One region of the Streptomyces sp. HSS9-12 genome, then DNA from elsewhere that is predicted to be linked to it. Evidence: riboswitches for the same ligand, from Rfam matches in the RefSeq annotation. Region 1 holds a riboswitch; each other region holds the start of a gene.
The links. Region 1 has a riboswitch for cyclic di-AMP ahead of ACY34J_RS03475 (transglycosylase family protein). Riboswitches for the same ligand answer to the same signal wherever they lie in the genome.
Positions count from the first base shown of each region.

Region 1 (6,592 bases):
CGGCCAGCTTGGCCCGTGGCGACAGCGGCTCTGCGTTGCCAGGGTGTCCTGCCATCGTCCTAGTTCCTCCTCGCATCCGGCGCCGCGCCCGCCCCCGTCCGCTGCTGGGGAGGTCCTCCGCGGCCAACTCGCTCGCCGAATCGCCAGCCGGGAGGGCTGCGGTAGGGGGTCAGCCTATCGAGATCCGGCCCCTCGCTACGAACCGCGGGGCCCGTCCTGGTCTGCGGATACGGAGCGGACCGTAGGGTGGGGGCGTGCGACACAGTGCGATACCCGGCAGTTCCGGACAGGTACGGCCGATGCGGCTGCTGGGTGATCCGGTGCTGCAGGCCCCCTGCCGGGAGGTCACCGCCTTCGACGTGTCCCTGGCCCGGCTCGTCGAGGACATGTACGCAACGATGTACGCCGCACGGGGGGTCGGCCTGGCCGCCAACCAGATCGGCGTGGGCTTGCGGGTGTTCGTCTACGACTGCCCCGACGACGAGGACCTCCGCCATCTCGGGCATGTGGTCAACCCCCGGCTCGTGGAGACCGGCGGCGTCACCGTCACCGGCCCCGAGGGCTGTCTGTCCCTGCCCGGCATCGAGGCCGGCACCCGGCGGTACGACGAAGCGGTCGTCGAGGGCGTCGACATGACCGGTGCGCCCGTACGGGTGGCGGGCACCGGCTTCTTCGCGCGCTGTCTGCAGCATGAGACCGACCACCTGGACGGCGGGCTGTTCACGGACCGGCTGACGGGGCTGCGCCGCCGCCGGGCGCTGCGGGCGGCGGCCCGCCGTGCGGATTGAGCTTCCCAGGGCCGCAGGCCGGCCGCCGCGCGCGGTCAGAATCCGGGGCCGCCCAGGCGGTCGCCGGCAGCGGCGAGGCGCCCCCACAGCAGGTCCGCAAGAGCCTGCACCAACTCCCCCCGGGAACACGGCCGTTCGCGCAGCCACCAGTCCCCGGCCGCGTGCATCATCCCGACGATGCCATGCCCCCAGACCCGCGCCAGCTGGACCCCGCCCGGCCCGAGGTCGACCCGCTCCGCGATGATCTGAGCCAGCTCCTCGCCCATCCGCCGCAGCAGGGGAGAGGAGTGACGGCCCACGTCGAATCCCTGCTCGGCAGGCTGAGTCTCCTCGGAGGGGTGCATGAGGAAGCGGTAGACCTGGGGCCGCGCTTCGATGGCGGCGAGATAGGTGTCCAGGGTCGACTCGACGCGCTCCCGCCGGTCGGTGGGAGCGTCAAGGGCCGCACGCAGGCCGGCGAGCAGGCCGTCGGTGTGGCGCTCGGCCAGGGCCCGGTACAGACCGCCCTTGTCGCCGAAGTGCCGGTAGAGGATCGGCTTGGTGATGCCCGCCTCGGCGGCGATGGCGTTCATCGACGCGCCGGGGCCGTCTCGCATCACCACCCGGTCGGCGGCCTCCAGCAGTTCCTTGCGCCGGCGCTGGGCCGCACGCTGCTGATCGTCCCGCTGACTGGTCTCCATGATGCTTCTCCCCGCCCGTGTCTTCCTTGGTGCCTGCGCAACGTAACACTTGGCCTTCCCGGGGGACGGTGCGCGGACGGAGTTGACAGGCGTCACCGACCGGCAACAGACTCGTGTTACCCAGGGTAACAAGCAGGTGGAGGCGTCATGGCAGAGTTCACGCTCGATCTCAACGAGGACCAGAAGGCGGTCCGGGACTGGATTCACGGCTTCGCGGCGGATGTGATGCGCCCGGCGGCCGCCGAGTGGGACGAGCGCGAGGAGACGCCCTGGCCCGTGATCCAGGAGGCCGCGAAGATCGGCCTGTACTCCCTCGACTTCTACGCCCAGCAGTTCTTCGACCCCACGGGCCTTGGTATCCCGATGGCCATGGAGGAGCTCTTCTGGGGTGATGCCGGCATCGGCCTGTCCATCGTCGGTACGGGGCTGGCGGCGGTCGGCGTCCTCGCCAACGGCACCGAGGAGCAGATCGGCACCTGGATCCCGCAGATGTACGGCGACACCAACGATGTGAAGGTCGCGGCCTTCTGCTCCTCCGAGCCCGATGCCGGCTCCGATGTCTCGGCGATGCGCACCCGCGCCGTCTACGACGAGGCCAAGGACGAGTGGGTGCTCAACGGAACCAAGACCTGGGCGACCAACGGCGGCATCGCCAACGTCCACGTCGTCGTCGCGGTCGTCGATCCCGAGCTGGGGGCCCGCGGCCACGCCTCCTTCATCGTCCCGCCGAACACGCCCGGCCTCTCCCAGGGCCAGAAGTTCAAGAAGCACGGCATCCGGGCCTCCCACACCGCCGAGGTCGTCCTCGAGAACGTGCGCATACCCGGCCACTGCCTGCTGGGAGGCAAGGAGAAGCTCGACGAGCGCCTGGCCCGCGCCCGTGAGCGGGCCCGTACGGCCAAGGAAGGCGGGGGGAGCGTGAAGAACGCCGCCATGGCCACCTTCGAGGCCTCTCGCCCCGCCGTCGGCGCCCAGGCCGTCGGTATCGCGCGTGCGGCGTACGAGGTCGCCCTGGACTACGCGCGGACCCGCGTCCAGTTCGGCCGCCCGATCATCGACAACCAGGGCGTGGCCTTCCAGCTGGCCGATATGCGCACCCAGATCGACGCGGCCCGCCTCCTGGTGTGGCGGGCGTCCTGGATGGCGGCCACCGGCAAGGCCTTCACCTCCGCGGAGGGCTCGATGTCGAAGCTGTACGCCGGGGAGGTGGCCAAGAAGGTCACGGCTCAGGCGATGCAGATCCTCGGGGGCAACGGCTTCACCCGCGAGTACCCGGTGGAGCGAATGCACCGCGATGCTGCGATTTACACCATTTTCGAGGGAACGAGCGAGATCCAGCGTCTTGTCATCGCTCGCACTCTCTCGGGGCTGCCCATTCGCTGACCAGTGCGGGCCGTCGTGGCGGCGGGTCGCATACCGACCCGCCACCTGACGGCCTGTCAGTTCATGGTGGGATCTTCTATGGTCATGGAACTCGCCTCTATGGGGCGACCCTTCATGGCAAAGACCTTTCTATGGCCTTCTTCTCGGCAAACCGAACTCCACGACCAAATCGGTCATTCCGCTGTCCGGTGACTGATATCACAACGCGCTTTGGCGGAGATGTGACGCCGGGCACTTGAAAAGTGCCTTTCCCGTCAACTTCGCAGTTTTACCAGCGAATATGAGCGTTAGTCGGCAGCAGTACATATCGCTCTCGGGTCACGATCGGCAGCATAGCGTGACGGAATGCCGAGTTGATCTGCGAAATGGGGATTCGGCGGGATGCCGGCTACTTGTCCCAAAGAATTTCCTGCGCTTAGTTTTCTCGTCGCCGCCCAGTCGACCGGGGTGGCACCCATCCGCCGGAGCGCCGAATCCTGCCGCCGGCTGGGGGAGACCACAAACGCACCACGGCAGGAGCGGGGGAACCAGGTAAGTGCCGTACCGCGCCATCCGCACGGTCCGGCTTGGGGTGAAGACGCGCCGCAGCACCTGACGCTGCTTTATGCGCGGCCGGGCAACTCCAGCCCGAACCCGACAGCTCACCTCGCAGGCGTAGGAGAGGAAGTACCTATGTCTGCACGCGGACGTCATCGCCGCCCTCGTTCCAGCCGCTTCTCCCGCGCCTCGCTCGCCGCCGTCGCCGTCGGGGGCGCCGGTCTCGCCCTTCCGCTGCTGGGTACGGCCACCGCGCAGGCCGCCTCGGTGGACACCTGGGACAAGGTCGCGGAGTGCGAGAGCAGCGGCAACTGGAGCATCAACACCGGCAACGGCTTCTTCGGCGGTCTGCAGTTCACGCAGTCCACCTGGGAGGCCTTCGGCGGCACTCAGTACGCCCCGCGCGCCGACCTGGCCACCAAGGACCAGCAGATCGCCATCGCTGAGAAGGTCCTCGCCGTCCAGGGCCCGAGTGCCTGGCCGGTGTGCTCGGTCAAGGCCGGCCTCACCCAGGGCGGCCCCGCCCCGGCCGCCCCCGCCAAGCCCGCCGCCGAGCCCGCTGCCAAGCCCGCCGCCAAGCCCGCCGCCGAGCCCGTGGCGAAGGCCGCTCCGGCTCCGGCCGCCCAGCTGAAGAAGGGCCAGTCCTACACGGTCGTCCACGGCGACAGCCTGTGGCGGATCGCCACCACCAAGCACGTCGAGGGCGGCTGGCAGAAGCTGTACCAGGAGAACCGCGAGGTCGTCGGCGGCAACCCGAACCTGATCCGTCCGGGCCAGAAGCTCGCTCTCCCCGGCGTGTCCCAGGCCGCCGCTCCGGTGCAGCCGAAGCACGAGGCCCCCAAGCCCGCCGCCAAGCCCGCGCCCGCGCCGAAGCCGGCCGTGAAGCCCGCCGCGAAGGCGGCTGCTCCGGCTCCCGCCTCCGGCTTCAGCGCTCCGGTCGGCAACGCTGTCCTGGGTACCGGCTACCACGTTGCCGGCAGCCACTGGTCCAAGGGCTACCACACCGGTGTCGACTTCCCTGTCCCCACCGGCACCCCGGTGAAGGCCATCGGCGCGGGTGAGGTCGTCTCGGCCGGCTGGGGCGGCTCGTACGGCAACCAGGTTGTCATCCGGCTCGCCGACGGCAAGTACGCCCAGTACGCCCACCTGTCCGCGCTGTCCGTCCAGGCCGGCCAGAAGGTGACCGGCGGCCAGCAGCTCGGCCTCTCCGGCTCCACCGGCAACAGCACCGGTCCGCACCTGCACTTCGAGGTGCGCACCACCCCGGACTTCGGCTCGGACATCGACCCGCTCGCCTACCTGCGCGCGCACGGCGTCTCCATCTGAGGAGCCGATCCGAGGACTCCCCTGGCCCAAGGCACGGGGGACCGACCCTGACCGAGGCGCCCACCCCCGCACTGCCGGAGGTGGGCGCCTCGTCGTGTCAAGTTCCTTGATACGAATGGACCTTGGTGCTCTGCGATACATGCCGGCGGATCGATTCCGTGTCGCGGCCCGTAGTCATGCTCCTGCCAGTTTCTCGGCGTAATTCCCTGATCGCAGCTGGTGAAGAATTTTCGGGATCAATCAATGGGCCCCGCAATTCGTGCTTCTGTTGACAGGAAAATCAGCCGGGATGAGGATCGATGGAAGCCGACTCTCGAAAGCCAGGCTCGGATGACGAACTGAGGCGGCAGCCGGCGCAGGACTCTCACGGTGTCGGGGACCGTGCGGCGACGACGAGCGCGTCCCGATAGTTGGGAGGCGGACAGATATGCAGCTCGCGACCCCTCTCGATGTGCAGACCACGATCTCGGGCCGGGAAGCCGTGATCGAGGTGGCCGGGGAGCTGGACATCGACACCGCCCCTGTCCTGCGACTGGCCATCTCGGAATGCACGCATGAGCCGCTGGACGACCTCGCCATCGATATGGGGGGTGTGTCCTTCTGTGACTGCTCGGGCCTGAACGCTCTGATCCACGCCCGCACCTGGGCACGCGACGCCGGGGTGCGGTTCCGGCTGCTCAATCCGCGCCGACAGCTGGCGAACCTGCTGACGGCCACCGGCACGGCACAGCTGTTCCGGACGCCCGGCGAGCCGCCGGCCGAGGACGCCGTACTCCCGCCCCGCACGCCGCCCCAGGAAGTGCGAACCTTCCCATGATCGAATGCGCGGACTTCCCGCTGGAGATACCCCTCGATCCCGAGGAGGGGGCGATGGACCGGGGACTGGCGCAGCTGGCGGAGCAGGTGGCTTCCTGCAACCCGCTGTGCTGCGGCGCGGCGGCCACGGTGAGCGTACGGTACAGCGTCCTGGCGGGGGACCACGAGCCGGTGGCGGCGGTCACCCACCCCGATCTGTCGGCCCTGGTGTCGGTGCAGTGGGAGACCGCGGACGGGCCGATACCGGTCGCGCTGGAGACCGGGCATCCGGCGGCGGCGGAGGATCTGCTCTACGACGAGCGCTGGCCGGTGTACCGGGCCAAGGCGCTGGACGCGGGCGTGCGCTCCAGCACGACCCTGCCCTTCCGGCGGCAGGCCCTGACAGTGACCCTGACCGTCTACGCCTTCCGCCCCGGCCTTCTGGACGGCGCGGCACAGGGCGTCACCGCGCTGCTGGGCGACCTTGCGACCACCGGGCTGGTACGCGACCACCAGTACCGCCAGGTCCTGGCCGAGATAGCCCAGCTCGACACCGCGCTGCGCTCGCGCCCGGTGGTGGACCAGGCATGCGGCATCATCATGCACGTACTGGCCTGCGGCCCCGATACGGCCTTCTCGCTGCTGCGGCGGATGTCCCAGCGCACCAACCGCAAGTTGTCGGAGCTGGCCGAAGCGCTGGTCCGTACGCGCGGGCGCGGCACCGAGCGGGAAATCGTCCAACTGGCGGAGCGGCTGCACCTGGCGGAAGGCGTGGGCGACGGCGCCGGGGCTCCGGTCGGCCGGCGTGGCGCCCCGCCGGCGACGGCCCCCCATGGGCGGCTGCGGCCGGGAGGCCTGCGTACCCCTGCGTCTGCTGCCTCGGGGGGCTCCGGCCCAGGCTTCAGGGCTCGCGACGGCTGACCCTGCCGCCCTCGTCAGTCCTCGCCGTTTGCGCCTCCCTGTCGACCCCGCCGCGCGGAGGGGCGCGGTCGTCGTTGCGTTGCTGTGGTGATAATCGGGATTGTTGTTACATTCGCCGCAGATGGGGAACTCGGGGTCACAGGCGCGAGCCGGGGGGCGCGT
Region 1 is NZ_JBUEGC010000004.1:75,484-82,075, reverse strand. It holds gene ACY34J_RS03495 (MurT ligase domain-containing protein) at 1-55, opposite strand, end outside; gene def (peptide deformylase) at 255-788, shown strand; gene ACY34J_RS03485 (TetR family transcriptional regulator) at 824-1,468, opposite strand; gene ACY34J_RS03480 (acyl-CoA dehydrogenase family protein) at 1,616-2,851, shown strand; cyclic di-AMP (ydaO/yuaA leader) riboswitch at 3,345-3,521, shown strand; gene ACY34J_RS03475 (transglycosylase family protein) at 3,524-4,714, shown strand; gene ACY34J_RS03470 (STAS domain-containing protein) at 5,142-5,531, shown strand; gene ACY34J_RS03465 (ANTAR domain-containing response regulator) at 5,528-6,430, shown strand.

Region 2 (6,592 bases), on a different contig from region 1:
ACTGTCAACCTCATCGGCAACGGCACGTACGCGCTGCTGCGCAACCCCGAGCAGCGCGGGCGGCTGCACAGCGCCCTCGCCGCGGACGACACCGGTTTCCTGGCGACCGCCGTGGAGGAGCTGCTGCGCTATGACGGGCCGGTCGAGCTGGCGACCTGGCGGTTCGCGACCGAGCCGCTGACGATCGGCGGGCAGAGCATCGCCGCGGGCGACCCCGTACTGGTCGTGCTCGCGGCCGCCGACCGCGACCCGGCGCGCTTCGCGGACCCGGACACCCTCGACCTCGGCCGCCGCGACAACCAGCACCTCGGCTACGGCCATGGCATCCACTACTGCCTGGGTGCCCCGCTGGCGAGGCTGGAGGCGCAGACGGCCCTGGCCACCTTGTTCCGCCGACTGCCCGATCTGCAACTTGCCGTGGATCCGGCGGATTTGCGATGGCGCGGCGGGCTCATTATGCGCGGATTGCGGGCACTTCCTGTGGAATTCTCTCCGCAGAAAAATGGACGAGTATCAACGACGTGACCTCCACGTGATCTTCACTACATCGTGTTGTGATGTGTCCGTGGGCGCCGCTAACTTCGGGCTTCGATTCACTGGCAACATCCGTAACGCGAAAGGCAACCGTATGCGCTCCGGGAACGGTCGACACCGCCGCCCCCGTCAGGCCCCGGCCATCGTCGTCACCGCCGGGGTGACCGGCGCGGGGATCGCGCTGCCGCTGTTCGGCGCAGCGGGCGCGCACGCCGCGGATGCCGAGACCTGGGACCGGGTCGCCCAGTGCGAGAGCGGCGGCATGTGGAGCGCCAACACCGGCAACGGCTACTACGGCGGGCTGCAGTTCGCCCTGCAGACCTGGAACGACTTCGGTGGCCGGGATTACGCCCCGCGTCCCGACCTCGCCAGCCGCTCCGAGCAGATCGTCATAGCCGAGAAGGTGCTCGACGCGGAAGGCGCCAACAAGGCCTGGCCCAGCTGCGCGCTGAAGACCGGACTTGCTCTGGACGACGTCATCCCGGATGTGGACGCAGGCGGTACGCAGTCGTCCGAGCCTGAGCCGGAGCCGGGTTCGACCAGGACTGCCAAGCCCGACAAGTCCGACTCGCACGACGCCGCGCCGTCCGACGAGGCGGACAGCGGAAGCCGGGCGGCGGACCGTACGGAGGAGCCGGGCGGGAACCTCGCGAGCGACTCCCCGGCGCACGCCGAGCCCGGTACCGGCAGGCACCGTGGTGAACCGGCGCCGGAGGACCACAACGGCGAGGCCCGCGACGGTGGCCGGCACGCTTCGCGGGACGGGGGCTCGGGCCGTACGGAGCCCGCGGAAGGCCGATACGTGGTCCGCCCGGGTGACAATCTCTCAGAAATCGCCCAAGAGCAGGCATTCACTGGCGGTTGGCCCGCCCTCTACGCGTCCAACAAGGATCTCATCGGCTCCGATCCCGATCTGATCCTGCCTGGTCAGCGGCTGGTTCTCGACGGCTCTCAGCAGTAGTTCGGGCCAATTCCCCCTGAACTGCCCCGAATGCGAATCGGGATGACATCACCCTAACGGGCGCGGTTGCGCTGTCTGATACCCCCTCATCGGCTCTCACCTGCGGAGATATCTGTTTCTGAGGGGGTGACAGCGGCAGTTGTGGAGAAATGTCAGGCTTTGAACCCTTGATCCGGTGTGCTTAACGTCTGATTGTTCCGCAACAGCGGGCACCGCCGATCGCCACGCCGAATCCTGCCGGGCGTTCGGTGGTCAGTCGAGGCGTAAGCGCCGCAGGCAGGAGCGGGGGACCCAGGTAAGCGCCGTACGCGCCCGCCGACAGCGGCAGGCCGGCCGGCTAGGGGTGAAGCCCAGTGCGGGAGCACTCGGCCGGGCACTCACAGCCCGAACCCGACAGCTCACCTCGCAGGCGTCGGTGAGGAGACCCCGTCATGGTGAATTCCGGCTCCGAGGGCATCAAGCACAAACGCACACACTATTCCCCATTCCTGTCCCGAGACGACGACCCGCGGCCCTTTCCGGCCCCCCGCATCGCCGCCCGCGCTCTCGTCGCCCTCGTCGGTGCTGCCTGCACCGCACTGCTGACCGGCGTCGAGTCCGCCTCCGCCGCCTCCGCCTCCATGTGGGAGCGGGTCGCCGCGTGCGAGTCCGGAGGCAACTGGTCCGCCAACACCGGCAACGGCTACTACGGCGGTCTGCAGTTCTCCCGGTCCAGCTGGGCCGCAGCCGGCGGCACCAGATACGCACCGCGCGCCGACCTCGCCACCAAGGCGCAGCAGATCGCCATCGCCGAAAAGCTGCTCGCGATGCAGGGCCCGCGTGCCTGGGGCTGTGCCACCCGCGCCGGCCTGACCGCCGGCGGCCCGCGCGCGAAGGTCCGCGCCGGGCGCTCCAGTGCCGACCGGGCCGCCCACGCCCGGCCCGCCCGCGTCGACCACCCCCGGCATTCGGTGCGCAAGGCCGGCCGGACGGGCGGCGCGTACACGGTCAAGCGTGGCGACACCCTCTCCGCGATCGCCTCAGCCCACGGCGTCCGGGGCGGCTGGCGCCGGCTCTACGCCCTCAACGACGACGCCCTGGTCAACGCCAATCTGATCCATCCCGGCCAGCGACTCCACCTGGGCTGACAGCGACCCTCCTCGGGACCGCCCTGTCCTGGCCAGCTGTTTCTGCCGTAATAAGGTCCTTTGGGCGCCTTTTCGTCTCGCCGGACGGTCGGTCGGCAGGCGCCGGGCCACAGGGCGGTTAGGCTCATGCCGCAGAGCCACAGAGACACTGCGTTTCAGAGTCAATCCCAGAAGGAGATGCTCGTGCCGTCCATCGACGTCGTCGTAGCCCGGGAGATCCTCGACTCGCGAGGAAACCCAACGGTCGAGGTCGAGGTCGGCCTCGACGACGGCAGCACCGGCCGTGCTGCCGTGCCCTCCGGTGCCTCCACCGGTGCGTTCGAGGCCCTCGAGCTCCGCGACGGTGACAAGAACCGCTACAACGGCAAGGGTGTCGAGAAGGCCGTCCTCGCCGTCATCGAGCAGATCGGCCCCGAGCTCGTCGGTTACGACGCCACCGAACAGCGGCTGATCGACCAGGCGATGTTCGACCTGGACGCCACCCCCGACAAGTCCTCGCTCGGCGCCAACGCCATCCTCGGCGTCTCCCTCGCCGTCGCGCACGCCGCCGCCGAGGCCTCCGACCTGCCGCTCTTCCGCTACCTCGGTGGCCCGAACGCGCACCTCCTGCCCGTCCCGATGATGAACATCCTCAACGGCGGAGCCCACGCGGACTCCAACGTCGACATCCAGGAGTTCATGATCGCCCCGATCGGCGCGGAGTCCTTCTCCGAGGCCCTGCGCTGGGGCGCGGAGACCTACCACGCGCTCAAGGGCGTGCTGAAGGAGCGCGGCCTGTCCACCGGCCTGGGCGACGAGGGCGGCTTCGCCCCGAACCTGGAGTCCAACCGCGCCGCGCTCGACCTGATCGTCGAGGCCATCCAGAAGGCCGGCTACACCCCCGGCCAGGACATCGCGCTCGCGCTCGACGTCGCCGCCACCGAGTTCTACAAGGACGGCGCGTACGAGTTCGAGGGCACGTCCCGCTCCGCCGCCGAGATGACCGCGTACTACGCCGAGCTCGTCGACGCGTACCCGCTGGTCTCCATCGAGGATCCGCTGAACGAGGAGGACTGGGAGGGCTGGAAGACCATCACCGACCAGCTCGGGGACAAGGTCCAGCTCGTGGGCGACGACCTGTTCGTCACCAACCCGGAGCGCCTGCAGCGCGGCATCGACATGGGCGCCGCCAACGCCCTGCTGGTCAAGGTCAACCAGATCGGCTCGCTGACCGAGACCCTCGACGCCGTCGAGCTCGCCCAGCGCAACGGCTTCAAGTCCATGATGTCCCACCGCTCCGGTGAGACCGAGGACGTCACCATCGCCGACCTGGCCGTCGCCACCAACTGCGGCCAGATCAAGACCGGCGCCCCGGCCCGCTCGGACCGTGTCGCCAAGTACAACCAACTGCTGCGCATCGAAGAGATCCTGGACGACGCGGCGGAGTACGCGGGCCGCTCCGCGTTCCCGCGGTTCCGCCCCGCGAACCGGTAAGCAATCAGCCAGGCACGCCTGACGTACGTCCCCGCGCCCGGTCCCGTACCGTGGCCGGGGACGTACGTACGTTGTGACGCAGGGACCAGGCCGACCAGGGGAGGCGACGTGGCCGCGGACCGGGAGCGGTTCTCCACGGCGACCAGGCTGAAGGCGCTCGGTGAGCAGGCGGCCGCTCGCGTCTACCGCGCCCAGTCCCGGGCGCCCCGCCCACGCAGCCGCCTCACCGGCCGCGCCGCGGTGCTCGCCCTCGTCGTGTGCTCGCTCGTCGTCGCCCTCGCCTACCCCATGCGACAGTGGGTGTCGCAGCGCTCGGAGATCGCCGAGCAGCGGCGGCAGGCCGAGCAGGCCCGGGAGGCCGTCGAGAAGCTGCGGGACGCCAAGGCGCGCTGGCAGGACCCGGCCTACGTCGAGCAGCAGGCCCGTGAGCACCTGCACTACGTCCGCCCCGGCGAGACCGGCTACACCGTCCGCGACGGCTCCGCCGGCGCCGACCGGCACCACGACGACCAGCGTGCGGCCGACCGTCCCTGGTACAGCAACCTCTGGGACGACGTCGACAGCGTCGACGGACGCCGCTGAACCCGATCCGAACCGACCGAAGAGATATCTGTCCAGGCATGGAAACGCCCCCGCCCAAGACCGACCCCACCCCGCCCACGGACGCCGATGCCGCCGCCATCGCCGCGCAGCTGGGCCGGGTCCCGCGCGGATTGCGCGCCATCGCGCACCGCTGCCCGTGCGGGCTGCCCGATGTGGTGGAGACCGCGCCGCGCCTCGAGGACGGCACGCCCTTCCCGACGCTGTACTACCTGACCTGCCCGCGCGCCGCGTCCGCGATCGGCACGCTGGAGGCCGAGAGCGTGATGAAGGAGATGACGGCCCGGCTCGCCGAGGATCCGGAGCTGGCCGCCGCGTACCGGGCCGCGCACGAGGACTACATCCGGCGGCGTGACGCGATCGAGGTGCTGGAGGGCTTCCCGAGCGCGGGCGGCATGCCGGACCGGGTGAAGTGCCTGCACGTCCTGGTCGCCCACTCGCTGGCCGCGGGCCCCGGTGTGAACCCGCTGGGCGACGAGGCCATCGCGATGCTGCCGGAGTGGTGGCGCAAGGGGCCATGTGTGGAGTGCCCGTCGAAGGGGGCCGCGGAGTCTGCGCAGTCCGCGGAGTCGCAGGAGGAGGAGAAGTGACCAGGGTCGCCGCCATCGACTGCGGTACGAACTCCATCCGCCTGCTCGTCGCCGACGCCGATCCCCGGACCGGGGACCTGAAGGAGCTGGACCGGCGGATGCAGATCGTCCGCCTCGGCCAGGGCGTGGACCGTACGGGCCGGCTCGCGCCCGAGGCGCTGGAGCGGACCTTCGCGGCCTGCCATGAGTACGCCGAGGTGATCCGCGAGCTCGGGGCCCACAGGACCCGCTTCGTGGCGACCTCCGCCTCCCGCGATGCCGAGAACCGCGAGGAGTTCGTGCGGGGCGTCGTCGGCATCCTCGGCGTCGAGCCCGAGGTGATCAGCGGTGACCAGGAGGCGGAGTTCTCCTTCATCGGGGCGACCAAGGAGCTCGCGGCGATGGAGCAGGGCGCGAAGCCCTTCGACGGAAGGTCGGCGGGCGGTCAGGGGCCGGTCCGTCTGGAGCAGCCGTATCTGGTGGTGGACATCGGCGGCGGCTCCACGGAGTTCGTGGTCGGCGAGGAGCATGTCCGGGCCGCGCGCTCGGTCGACATCGGCTGTGTCCGGATGACCGAGCGTCACCTGGTACACGAGGGTGTGATCAGCGACCCGCCCACGCCCGCCCAGATCGCCGCCATAAAGGCGGACATCGCCGCCGCGCTGGATCTGGTGGAGGAGACGGTTCCCCTGCACGAGGCGCGCACCTTGGTCGGGCTGGCCGGATCTGTCACCACCGTCGCCGGTATCGCGCTCGGGCTGGACGCCTACGACTCGGCCGCCATCCACCACGCGCGGATCTCCATCCAACAGGTCCGGGAGATCACCGAGCGGCTGCTGAGCTCCACCCACGCCGAGCGGGCCGCGATCCCGGTCATGCACCCGGGCCGGGTGGATGTGATCGGCGCCGGGGCGCTCGTCCTGTTGATGATCATGGAGCGGATCGGGGCGGCGGAGGTCGTCGTCAGCGAGCACGACATTCTCGACGGCATCGCGTGGAGCATCGCCGAGTGACCATGCGTCAGTGATGCCCGACGGCTTGGCCTGACACCGAGAGGCAGAGGCAGGCCCCGGCGCCCTGATCACCGTCTGAAAGGCAGCCGAGGGCCTGTCAGAGGCTGTGTAGCATGCACATGCCACGTGCATTCGAGAATCGCAGCTTCGGGGGACAGCATGAGCAACTCGTTCGGCCCGCCACCCGGCCCGCCGGGTCCGCCGCCTGGCCCGCCCGGCCCACCTGGTCCGCCGCCTGGCCCGCCCGGCCCACCTGGACCGCCGCTTGGCCCGCCCGGCCCGCCGTCGGGTCCGCAGATGCCGTACGGACCGCCC
Region 2 is NZ_JBUEGC010000024.1:86,966-93,557, forward strand. It holds gene ACY34J_RS15340 (cytochrome P450 family protein) at 1-525, shown strand, start outside; gene ACY34J_RS15345 (transglycosylase family protein) at 629-1,495, shown strand; cyclic di-AMP (ydaO/yuaA leader) riboswitch at 1,754-1,922, shown strand; gene ACY34J_RS15350 (transglycosylase family protein) at 1,927-2,622, shown strand; gene eno (phosphopyruvate hydratase) at 2,806-4,095, shown strand; gene ACY34J_RS15360 (FtsB family cell division protein) at 4,204-4,677, shown strand; gene ACY34J_RS15365 (DUF501 domain-containing protein) at 4,716-5,285, shown strand; gene ACY34J_RS15370 (Ppx/GppA phosphatase family protein) at 5,282-6,277, shown strand; gene ACY34J_RS15375 (LppU/SCO3897 family protein) at 6,575-6,592, shown strand, end outside.
Region 2: it holds a riboswitch for cyclic di-AMP, as region 1 does, so the genes downstream of both, ACY34J_RS15350 (transglycosylase family protein) here and ACY34J_RS03475 (transglycosylase family protein) in region 1, are expected to answer to the same signal.

Region 3 (6,592 bases), on a different contig from region 1:
AGCTGTGGCCGGGCGGAACCCGCGCTCAGATGGCCAGCCTCGGCATCCGCGTGACTCGGATCACCGAGTCGTTCACCGCCGCCATGCCCACGCAGACCAAGCTGCGACTCACCGCCTCGGGCTGGGGTGCCGGTGCTGCGCTACATCCGGCGGCACATCGCGGACACCGGCCGGGTCGTCGAGGTCGCGCACCCGATTGTGCGTCGCGGTGACACGACGGTCGTGGATTTCGTCATCGACCTGGACGACTGAGGTCCAGGGTAGAGGTCGATGCCGGGCGCCGCGCCGGGCGGTCGTGCTGCCAGCCGGCGACCTGCTGGGGTACGGGTGGGGCGACCGCGGAGAGTGGCACCCACGTGACACGGCGGAGAGGGCCCCGGTTGCCGACGACGGGGCAGGTCACCGGCCTGCTCGGGTTCGTGCGATGGACACCGCACTGGTCACCGGCCTGCTCGGGTTCGTGCGATGGACACCGCACTGGTCACCGGCCTGCTCGGGTTCGTGCGATGGACACCGCACTGGTCACCGGCCTGCTCGACAGCCGCCGACGCCGAGTCGGGCGCAGATCGAGCGGAGGGCTCCTCAGCCCGCTGCCGGCCACTCCTCGGGGCGGTCGACCCAGTGGACCTGTTCCGGATCATCCAGGTCGATGTCCGGGAAGACCTCGCGGACGCGGGGTTCGAACTCATCCCGGGAAAGCGGCTCCCAGCCGATGCCCCGCAGGCGCACGAGGCGGTACCGGCTGTCGGTGCCGAACGAGGCCACCACGACCAGGTAGTCGTCCCGGTCAGGTGTGCTCGCGATGTGCTCCATATCTCAAGGGTGCACCTGCACGGTCCCGACCGCTGAGACAAGGCCGTGATCCGGCGCGTCGCTGCGCCTGTCGTCGCAGGCAGTGGTGCATATGCAGGAGAAGGCGTCGTTCCAGGGGGAGACGGCGACCGACGCCACGTACGAATCCGGCGCGCCCGCTACTCGACGGGTGGTGCGGGACCCGCCGCGCCGGGCACTCCGGTCGGCGACCGGTTGCCTGGCGGCTTCCTGGCGTCAGAACTCCGGGAAGCCGCCAGGGCTCAGAAGCCGCCGCCTCCGAAGTCGCCCCCTCCGAAGTCGCCGCCCCCGAAGTCACCCGGGCTGAAGTCCGACCCGGTGTAGTCGCCGCCCTCAGGGCCGCCGCCGAAGTCGCCGAAGCCTCCGGCGTCGTCGTACCCGTAACCGTAGGAAGGCGTGCTGAGCATGCTGCCCAGCAGCGTGCCCACCAGCAGGCCCGGCAGCACACCGCCGCCGAAGTAGCCGCCTGCCCAGGGCGCGTACACCGGCCCGGCCTCCCAGTACGGCCGCCGCCCGGACGGCGTCTCGACCGTACGGCCCATCGGCTCCTCGCCGTCGGCCAGCCGCGCGGCGTCCGCCGCGCACACCGGCACGGTGCGCTCCGCGCCCCCGGCCGGCGCCCACTGCACGTCCTGGACAGACGGCCCGTGGCGCGGGTCGAAGAAGCACGGCAGGCGCCGCTCCGGCAGCGGGGCGCCGGAGCGGCGCGCCTCCAGAGCGGCGAGCCAGAAGCGTCCGTCCGCCAGGGCCTGGGTGACAGCCTGTACGTCCGCCGGCCGGCGGGCGGCGTCCATCGCGGCCTTGGCCTTGTCGTAGGCGTCCAGGGCGCGGGTGTAGTCCTGGCGCATCGCCTCATCGGTGGACGGAGCGGATGGATCGAATCCGATGCGGTCCAACTCCTCACCGAAGGCGGTGATGTCCTCGTCCACCACCGGGCGCAGCGTCTGCAACCTGGCCTGCTCGTACTCCTCGCGCCGCTTGTTTCCGCGGCGGGCGACGAGCATGACCCCGCCACAGGCGACGGCGGCGAGCACCAGGAGGGCGACGACCGCGCCGACACCGCTGGTGCCGCCGGCGCCACCGCCGTCCGCGGAGCCGTCGCTCCAGGAGGCGGGCGCATGGCCGCGTGCCTGCTGTACGGCCTGGTCGACGAAGTCGTTCAGCAGCACCTTGGTATTGCCGCCCGCCGACCGCTCGACGGCCCCGGTGAGGTTGGAGACCGCGTTGTGGGACATCACGGCGGAGTCGGCGCCCGCGTCGAAGCGGTTGCCCAGCGCGACCGCGTACACACCGGCGATCCCGACCTCGGTGCGCAGATCGCGCAGCAGCGTCTGCGGGTTGAACTCGGCGGACGCGGGGAGGACGGCGACGAAGACCGGCTTGTCCGCCTTCTTGATCTTGTTGGCCAGGGCGTCGGCGTCGGCCGCGGGGAGCCGGTCCGCGGCCCGCGGGTCGACGTACACCGGGCCGTGCCGCAGCGCCGCCGCGGCGCGGTCGAGACCGTCGGCCGCCGACGCGCTGGGTGCCATCCCGACAACCAGGACCAGGACCGCGGCCAAGACGGCGAGCAGAGGTCCGAGTAGGCGGTGACGCCTCGCACTCTTCATGTCTACGACGCTACCCGAAAGCCCAATTTCCGCGCTTTTCGCCGCATGACGGAGCCCCCGGACGCCTCCCCAAGAAATCCGCAGCCGCACCCTCGTACCGGACCGACACCCACTTGGCGCACGTAGATTCGCCGCCCGCGCCGACAGCCGCCAGCCTGGGACGGCGCGGTTCCTTCCGCTGCCGCGCACGGCGCGTACGGCAGGTAAACGGCAGGAGACCACAGGTGGGGATGCGAGAAGCAGCACGGAGGCGTGCAGGTCGCCGCATGGGCGGGGCGGGTCGGTGTCTTCGTGGCAGTCTCAGCGGCCGCCTCGTACGCTGGCTCCCCGCCGCCCTCATCCTCGGCGGCTTCGTCTTCGACCTCTGTACCCCGCCCGGCTTCACCGGCTCGCCGTTCTTCTCCGCGGCCCCTCTGGTCGGCGCCCCGTTCTTCTCGGTGCGCGCCATCGTCGCCACCGGGCTCGCCGCCGCGGCCGTCGTGCTGGGTCTGCGTCTGAGCGAGCACAGCGCCGGCACGATGGAGTCGGTCACCGAGGTGGCCACCATCCTGACGGTGGTCGTGCTCGCGCTGTTCATCAACCGCGTGGTGCGCCGTAGCGGCCGGCAGCTCGCCTCGGCGCGCGGGATCGCAGAGGCGGCGCAGCGGGCCGTACTGCCGATGCCCGACGAGCGCATCGGCGGCCTGCGGATCGCGGCGCGCTATGTGGCGGCTCATGCGGACGCCCGGATCGGCGGCGATCTCTACGCGGTGCACGACACCCCGTACGGCGTGCGGCTGGTTGTGGGCGATGTGCGGGGCAAGGGGCTGGGGGCGGTGGAGATGGTGACGATCGCCCTTGGCGCCTTCCGGGAGGCCGCCGAGCACGAGCCGACCCTGGAGGCCGTCGCCGTACGGCTGGAACACGCGCTGCAGCGGGAGGCTGCGCGGCGGGACGGGCACGACCGGTTCGAGGGCTTTACCACGGCCGTGCTCGCCGAGGTGCCGGTCGGCGCGCCCACACTGTGGCTGCTCAACCGCGGCCACCCCGCGCCACTGCTGCTGCTCCCGGACGGCACTGTGCGCGACACCGGGCCGGGAATGCCCGCGCTGCCGCTGGGGATGGGGGAGTTGGGCGAGGAGAAGGACCGGGTGGAGGAGTTCCCCTTTCCGGACGGCGCCACGCTGCTGCTGTACACGGACGGGGTGTCCGAGGCCCGGGACGAGGACGGCGAGTTCTACGACGTGCAGGAGAGGCTGCGGGGCCGGCAGTTTCCCGGCCCCGACGCCCTGCTCGACGCGATCGTCGAGGACGTGGCGCGGCATACGGGCGGGGCGGCCGCGGACGACATGGCGTTGCTGGCGGTCAGCCGGCCGGGGGAGCGGCAGCCGGTGCGCCGCCGGACGGTGGGGCTGACGCGCGGTTCGTCGGGGGACCGGCCCGTCGGCTCGTCTCACGGTGCGTGATCGACTGGCGCCGCTCCGGATAACGACTGACCAACAATCAGCGGTGACTGGTTTTCCACTGGACGATCAAGTCGCCCGGAAAGCGCCACTCTTGTCCATTTAAGTCCTGGCCGGAACGCGTAGGGATTACGGGAACAGCTTGGAATTCGGCACCCGGGTCTATTAACGTTCGATAACGCAGCGCGGTCGTCACAGCCGCCACAAGAGGCGGCGCCGTGCGCAATCGCCGAATCCCGCACGAGCACCACCCAAGACAAGATCCAGAAACAGCAGTAACACCAGCACCAAGGGAACCGGGGAACCACCACCCAGGGGTGAATCGGGCGCCTCCCGCGGAGGGGCCCGTAGGAGACCTTCCTGCTCCGAACCCGTCAGCTAACCCGGTAGGCGAGAAGGAAGGAAAGGAGTGCGCCCGCGTGGCGTCCAAGCCCCCTGCCCCCGAGCCCTGGTTCGACGAACCCGCTGACTACGGCTTCAGCGACGACCCGGCCCCCGGCGAGTGGAACCCGACCGCCGAAAGCCTTGCCCCGGTGCGCGGCAGGCACCGCGTCGCCAAGCAGCGCGGGGGAGGCATGGCCCGCAGCGGCGCCGTCCTCGGTGTCGGCATGATCGCCGCGGTCGGCGCGGGCGGCATGGCCTCGGCCAAGGAACGGCCTCCGCTTCCCATCTCCATGCCGGACCTCTCGCACGTCGCGGACGAGTTCCCGGACGCGGGCCAGTTGCCCGGCATCGGACAGCTGATGCCGGACTCCTCGGACAACACCGCGGCCGCCCCGCTCACCCAGGCCGGCCTCACCACCGACGAAGCGGCGGACGGCACCGGCGCCGGCGAGGCGCTGCGGGCCCGCATCATGCGCCAGGCCGAGCAGCAGGAGACCGCCGCCGATGAGGCTCAGCGCGAAGCCGCCGAGGAGGCGGCGGCCAAGCAGGCCGCAGCGCAGGCCGCGCAGCGCAAGGAGGAGGCAGACGCCGCGCGGAAGGCGGCCGAGGCAGAGGCACGGCGGAAGGCGGCGGAGGAGGCCCGGCGCAAGGCCGAGGCCGAGCGGCTGGCCAAGCTGGCCGCCAGCTACACCCTGCCGACGTCCTCGTACACGCTCACGGCCGGCTTCGGCCAGGCGGGCGACCTGTGGTCCGCCGACCACACCGGACAGGACTTCGCGGCGCCGACCGGCACCCCGGTGAAGGCGGTGCACGGCGGCACCATCACCGAGGCCGGATGGGCCGGCTCGTACGGCTACCGGATCGTGCTCAAGCTCAGCGACGGCACCGAGATCTGGTACTGCCATCTGTCGTCGATCGTGCAGTCGTCCGGCCAGGTGTCGACGGGCGAGGTCATCGGCCGCGTCGGCGCCACCGGCAATGTCACCGGCCCGCACCTCCACCTCGAGGTACGGCCGGGTGGCGGCTCCCCGATAGACCCGATGCCCTGGCTGCGTCAGCACGGTCTGAACCCCTGACGGTCATGGCCCTTCGGCCCCCGGTGATGCTGGAACAGCCGGTGTCACCGGGGTGTTGATGTCACATATGGCTGACAGCGCGGGCGGCGGGTGCTCGCGGCCCTCGACGAGATCGCGCGGGCGCACGGGGTGGAGGCCGCGACGGTGGCCCTGGCCTGGCTGGCGGCGCAGCCGACGGTGGCGGCGCCCATCGCCAGCGCGCGGACCGTCGAACAACTCCCGGCGCTGCTGGCCCTGGCCGACCTCCGCCTCACGGAGGCGGAACTGAACACCTTGACGACGGCCTCGGCCTGACCGATCCCGGTTCAGGGCTCCGCCCAATTTCCGGGGCCTGGGGCGGAAGCCCGGCCGCAGGCGTCAGCTGCCGGGCGCGCCGTACCGTCCGTAGGGGGACTGAGGGTGGTACGGCCCGGGGCCGACTCCTGGCGGCGGGGCCGAGTACGGGCCGGAAGTGTGGGGCCCTGGGGCCGGGTACGGGCCCGGTCCTTGCCCGGTCGTCGGCCAGGGCCCGTACCCGGAGGGCGCTCCGTACAGAGACCCCGGCGGCATCCCGTACGGCACCCCCTGCGGCCCCCACGGCCGGACCGTCACCGCCGCCGCCTGCACCAGCGCCGGCTGCGCCACGTCCTTCCGCTGCCACAAGTGGTGCAGCAACTCCTGCTCCCGGGCGGCGAAGTCCGCCCCGGCCGCCCCCCGGTGCGCCCGCTGCCGCAGAAAGGCCAGGGCCGTGGCGAACCCCACGTACTCGGCCACCGCACGGGCCGCCGCCGGCCCGTGGGCGCGGCGCGCGACACTGCGGGCCAGCGCCCGGGCCTTCATCGAGGACAGTGCGTACGTCTCCGGCGGCGCCAGCCAGCCCGCTGCCACATACGCGGGAAGCTGGCCGCGTACGGTCTTCAGCTCGTTGCCCCGGGACCAGATCACCAGCCAGGTCAGCAGGCCGAAGACCGGGACCATGAACATGCCGTAGACGGCGAGGAAGCCCAGTCCGCCGAGCGTGGCGGAACCGTTCCAGACGGCGTGCAGCACCATCGCCGTCAGCAGCCCGGCGAGCGGCGCGAGGATGCGGCGGGCGCGCTGGCGCGTCGCGGCCAGGGCCGCGACGCCGAAGCCGATCCCTGTCAGCGCCGTGAACAGCGGGTGGGCGAACGGCGACATCACGATGCGGATGAAGAAGGTCGCGGCGGTGACCGACTGGAGGCCGAACGAGCCGACCGCCTGATCCTCGCCGAAGGCATTGCCGAGATAGAGG
Region 3 is NZ_JBUEGC010000047.1:17,914-24,505, reverse strand. It holds gene ACY34J_RS22595 (hypothetical protein) at 583-813, opposite strand; gene ACY34J_RS22590 (hypothetical protein) at 1,074-2,438, opposite strand; gene ACY34J_RS22585 (PP2C family protein-serine/threonine phosphatase) at 2,705-3,883, shown strand; cyclic di-AMP (ydaO/yuaA leader) riboswitch at 4,150-4,287, shown strand; gene ACY34J_RS22580 (M23 family metallopeptidase) at 4,300-5,340, shown strand; partial or broken gene ACY34J_RS22575 (aldo/keto reductase) at 5,416-5,634, shown strand; gene ACY34J_RS22570 (PrsW family intramembrane metalloprotease) at 5,698-6,592, opposite strand, start outside.
Region 3: it holds a riboswitch for cyclic di-AMP, as region 1 does, so the genes downstream of both, ACY34J_RS22580 (M23 family metallopeptidase) here and ACY34J_RS03475 (transglycosylase family protein) in region 1, are expected to answer to the same signal.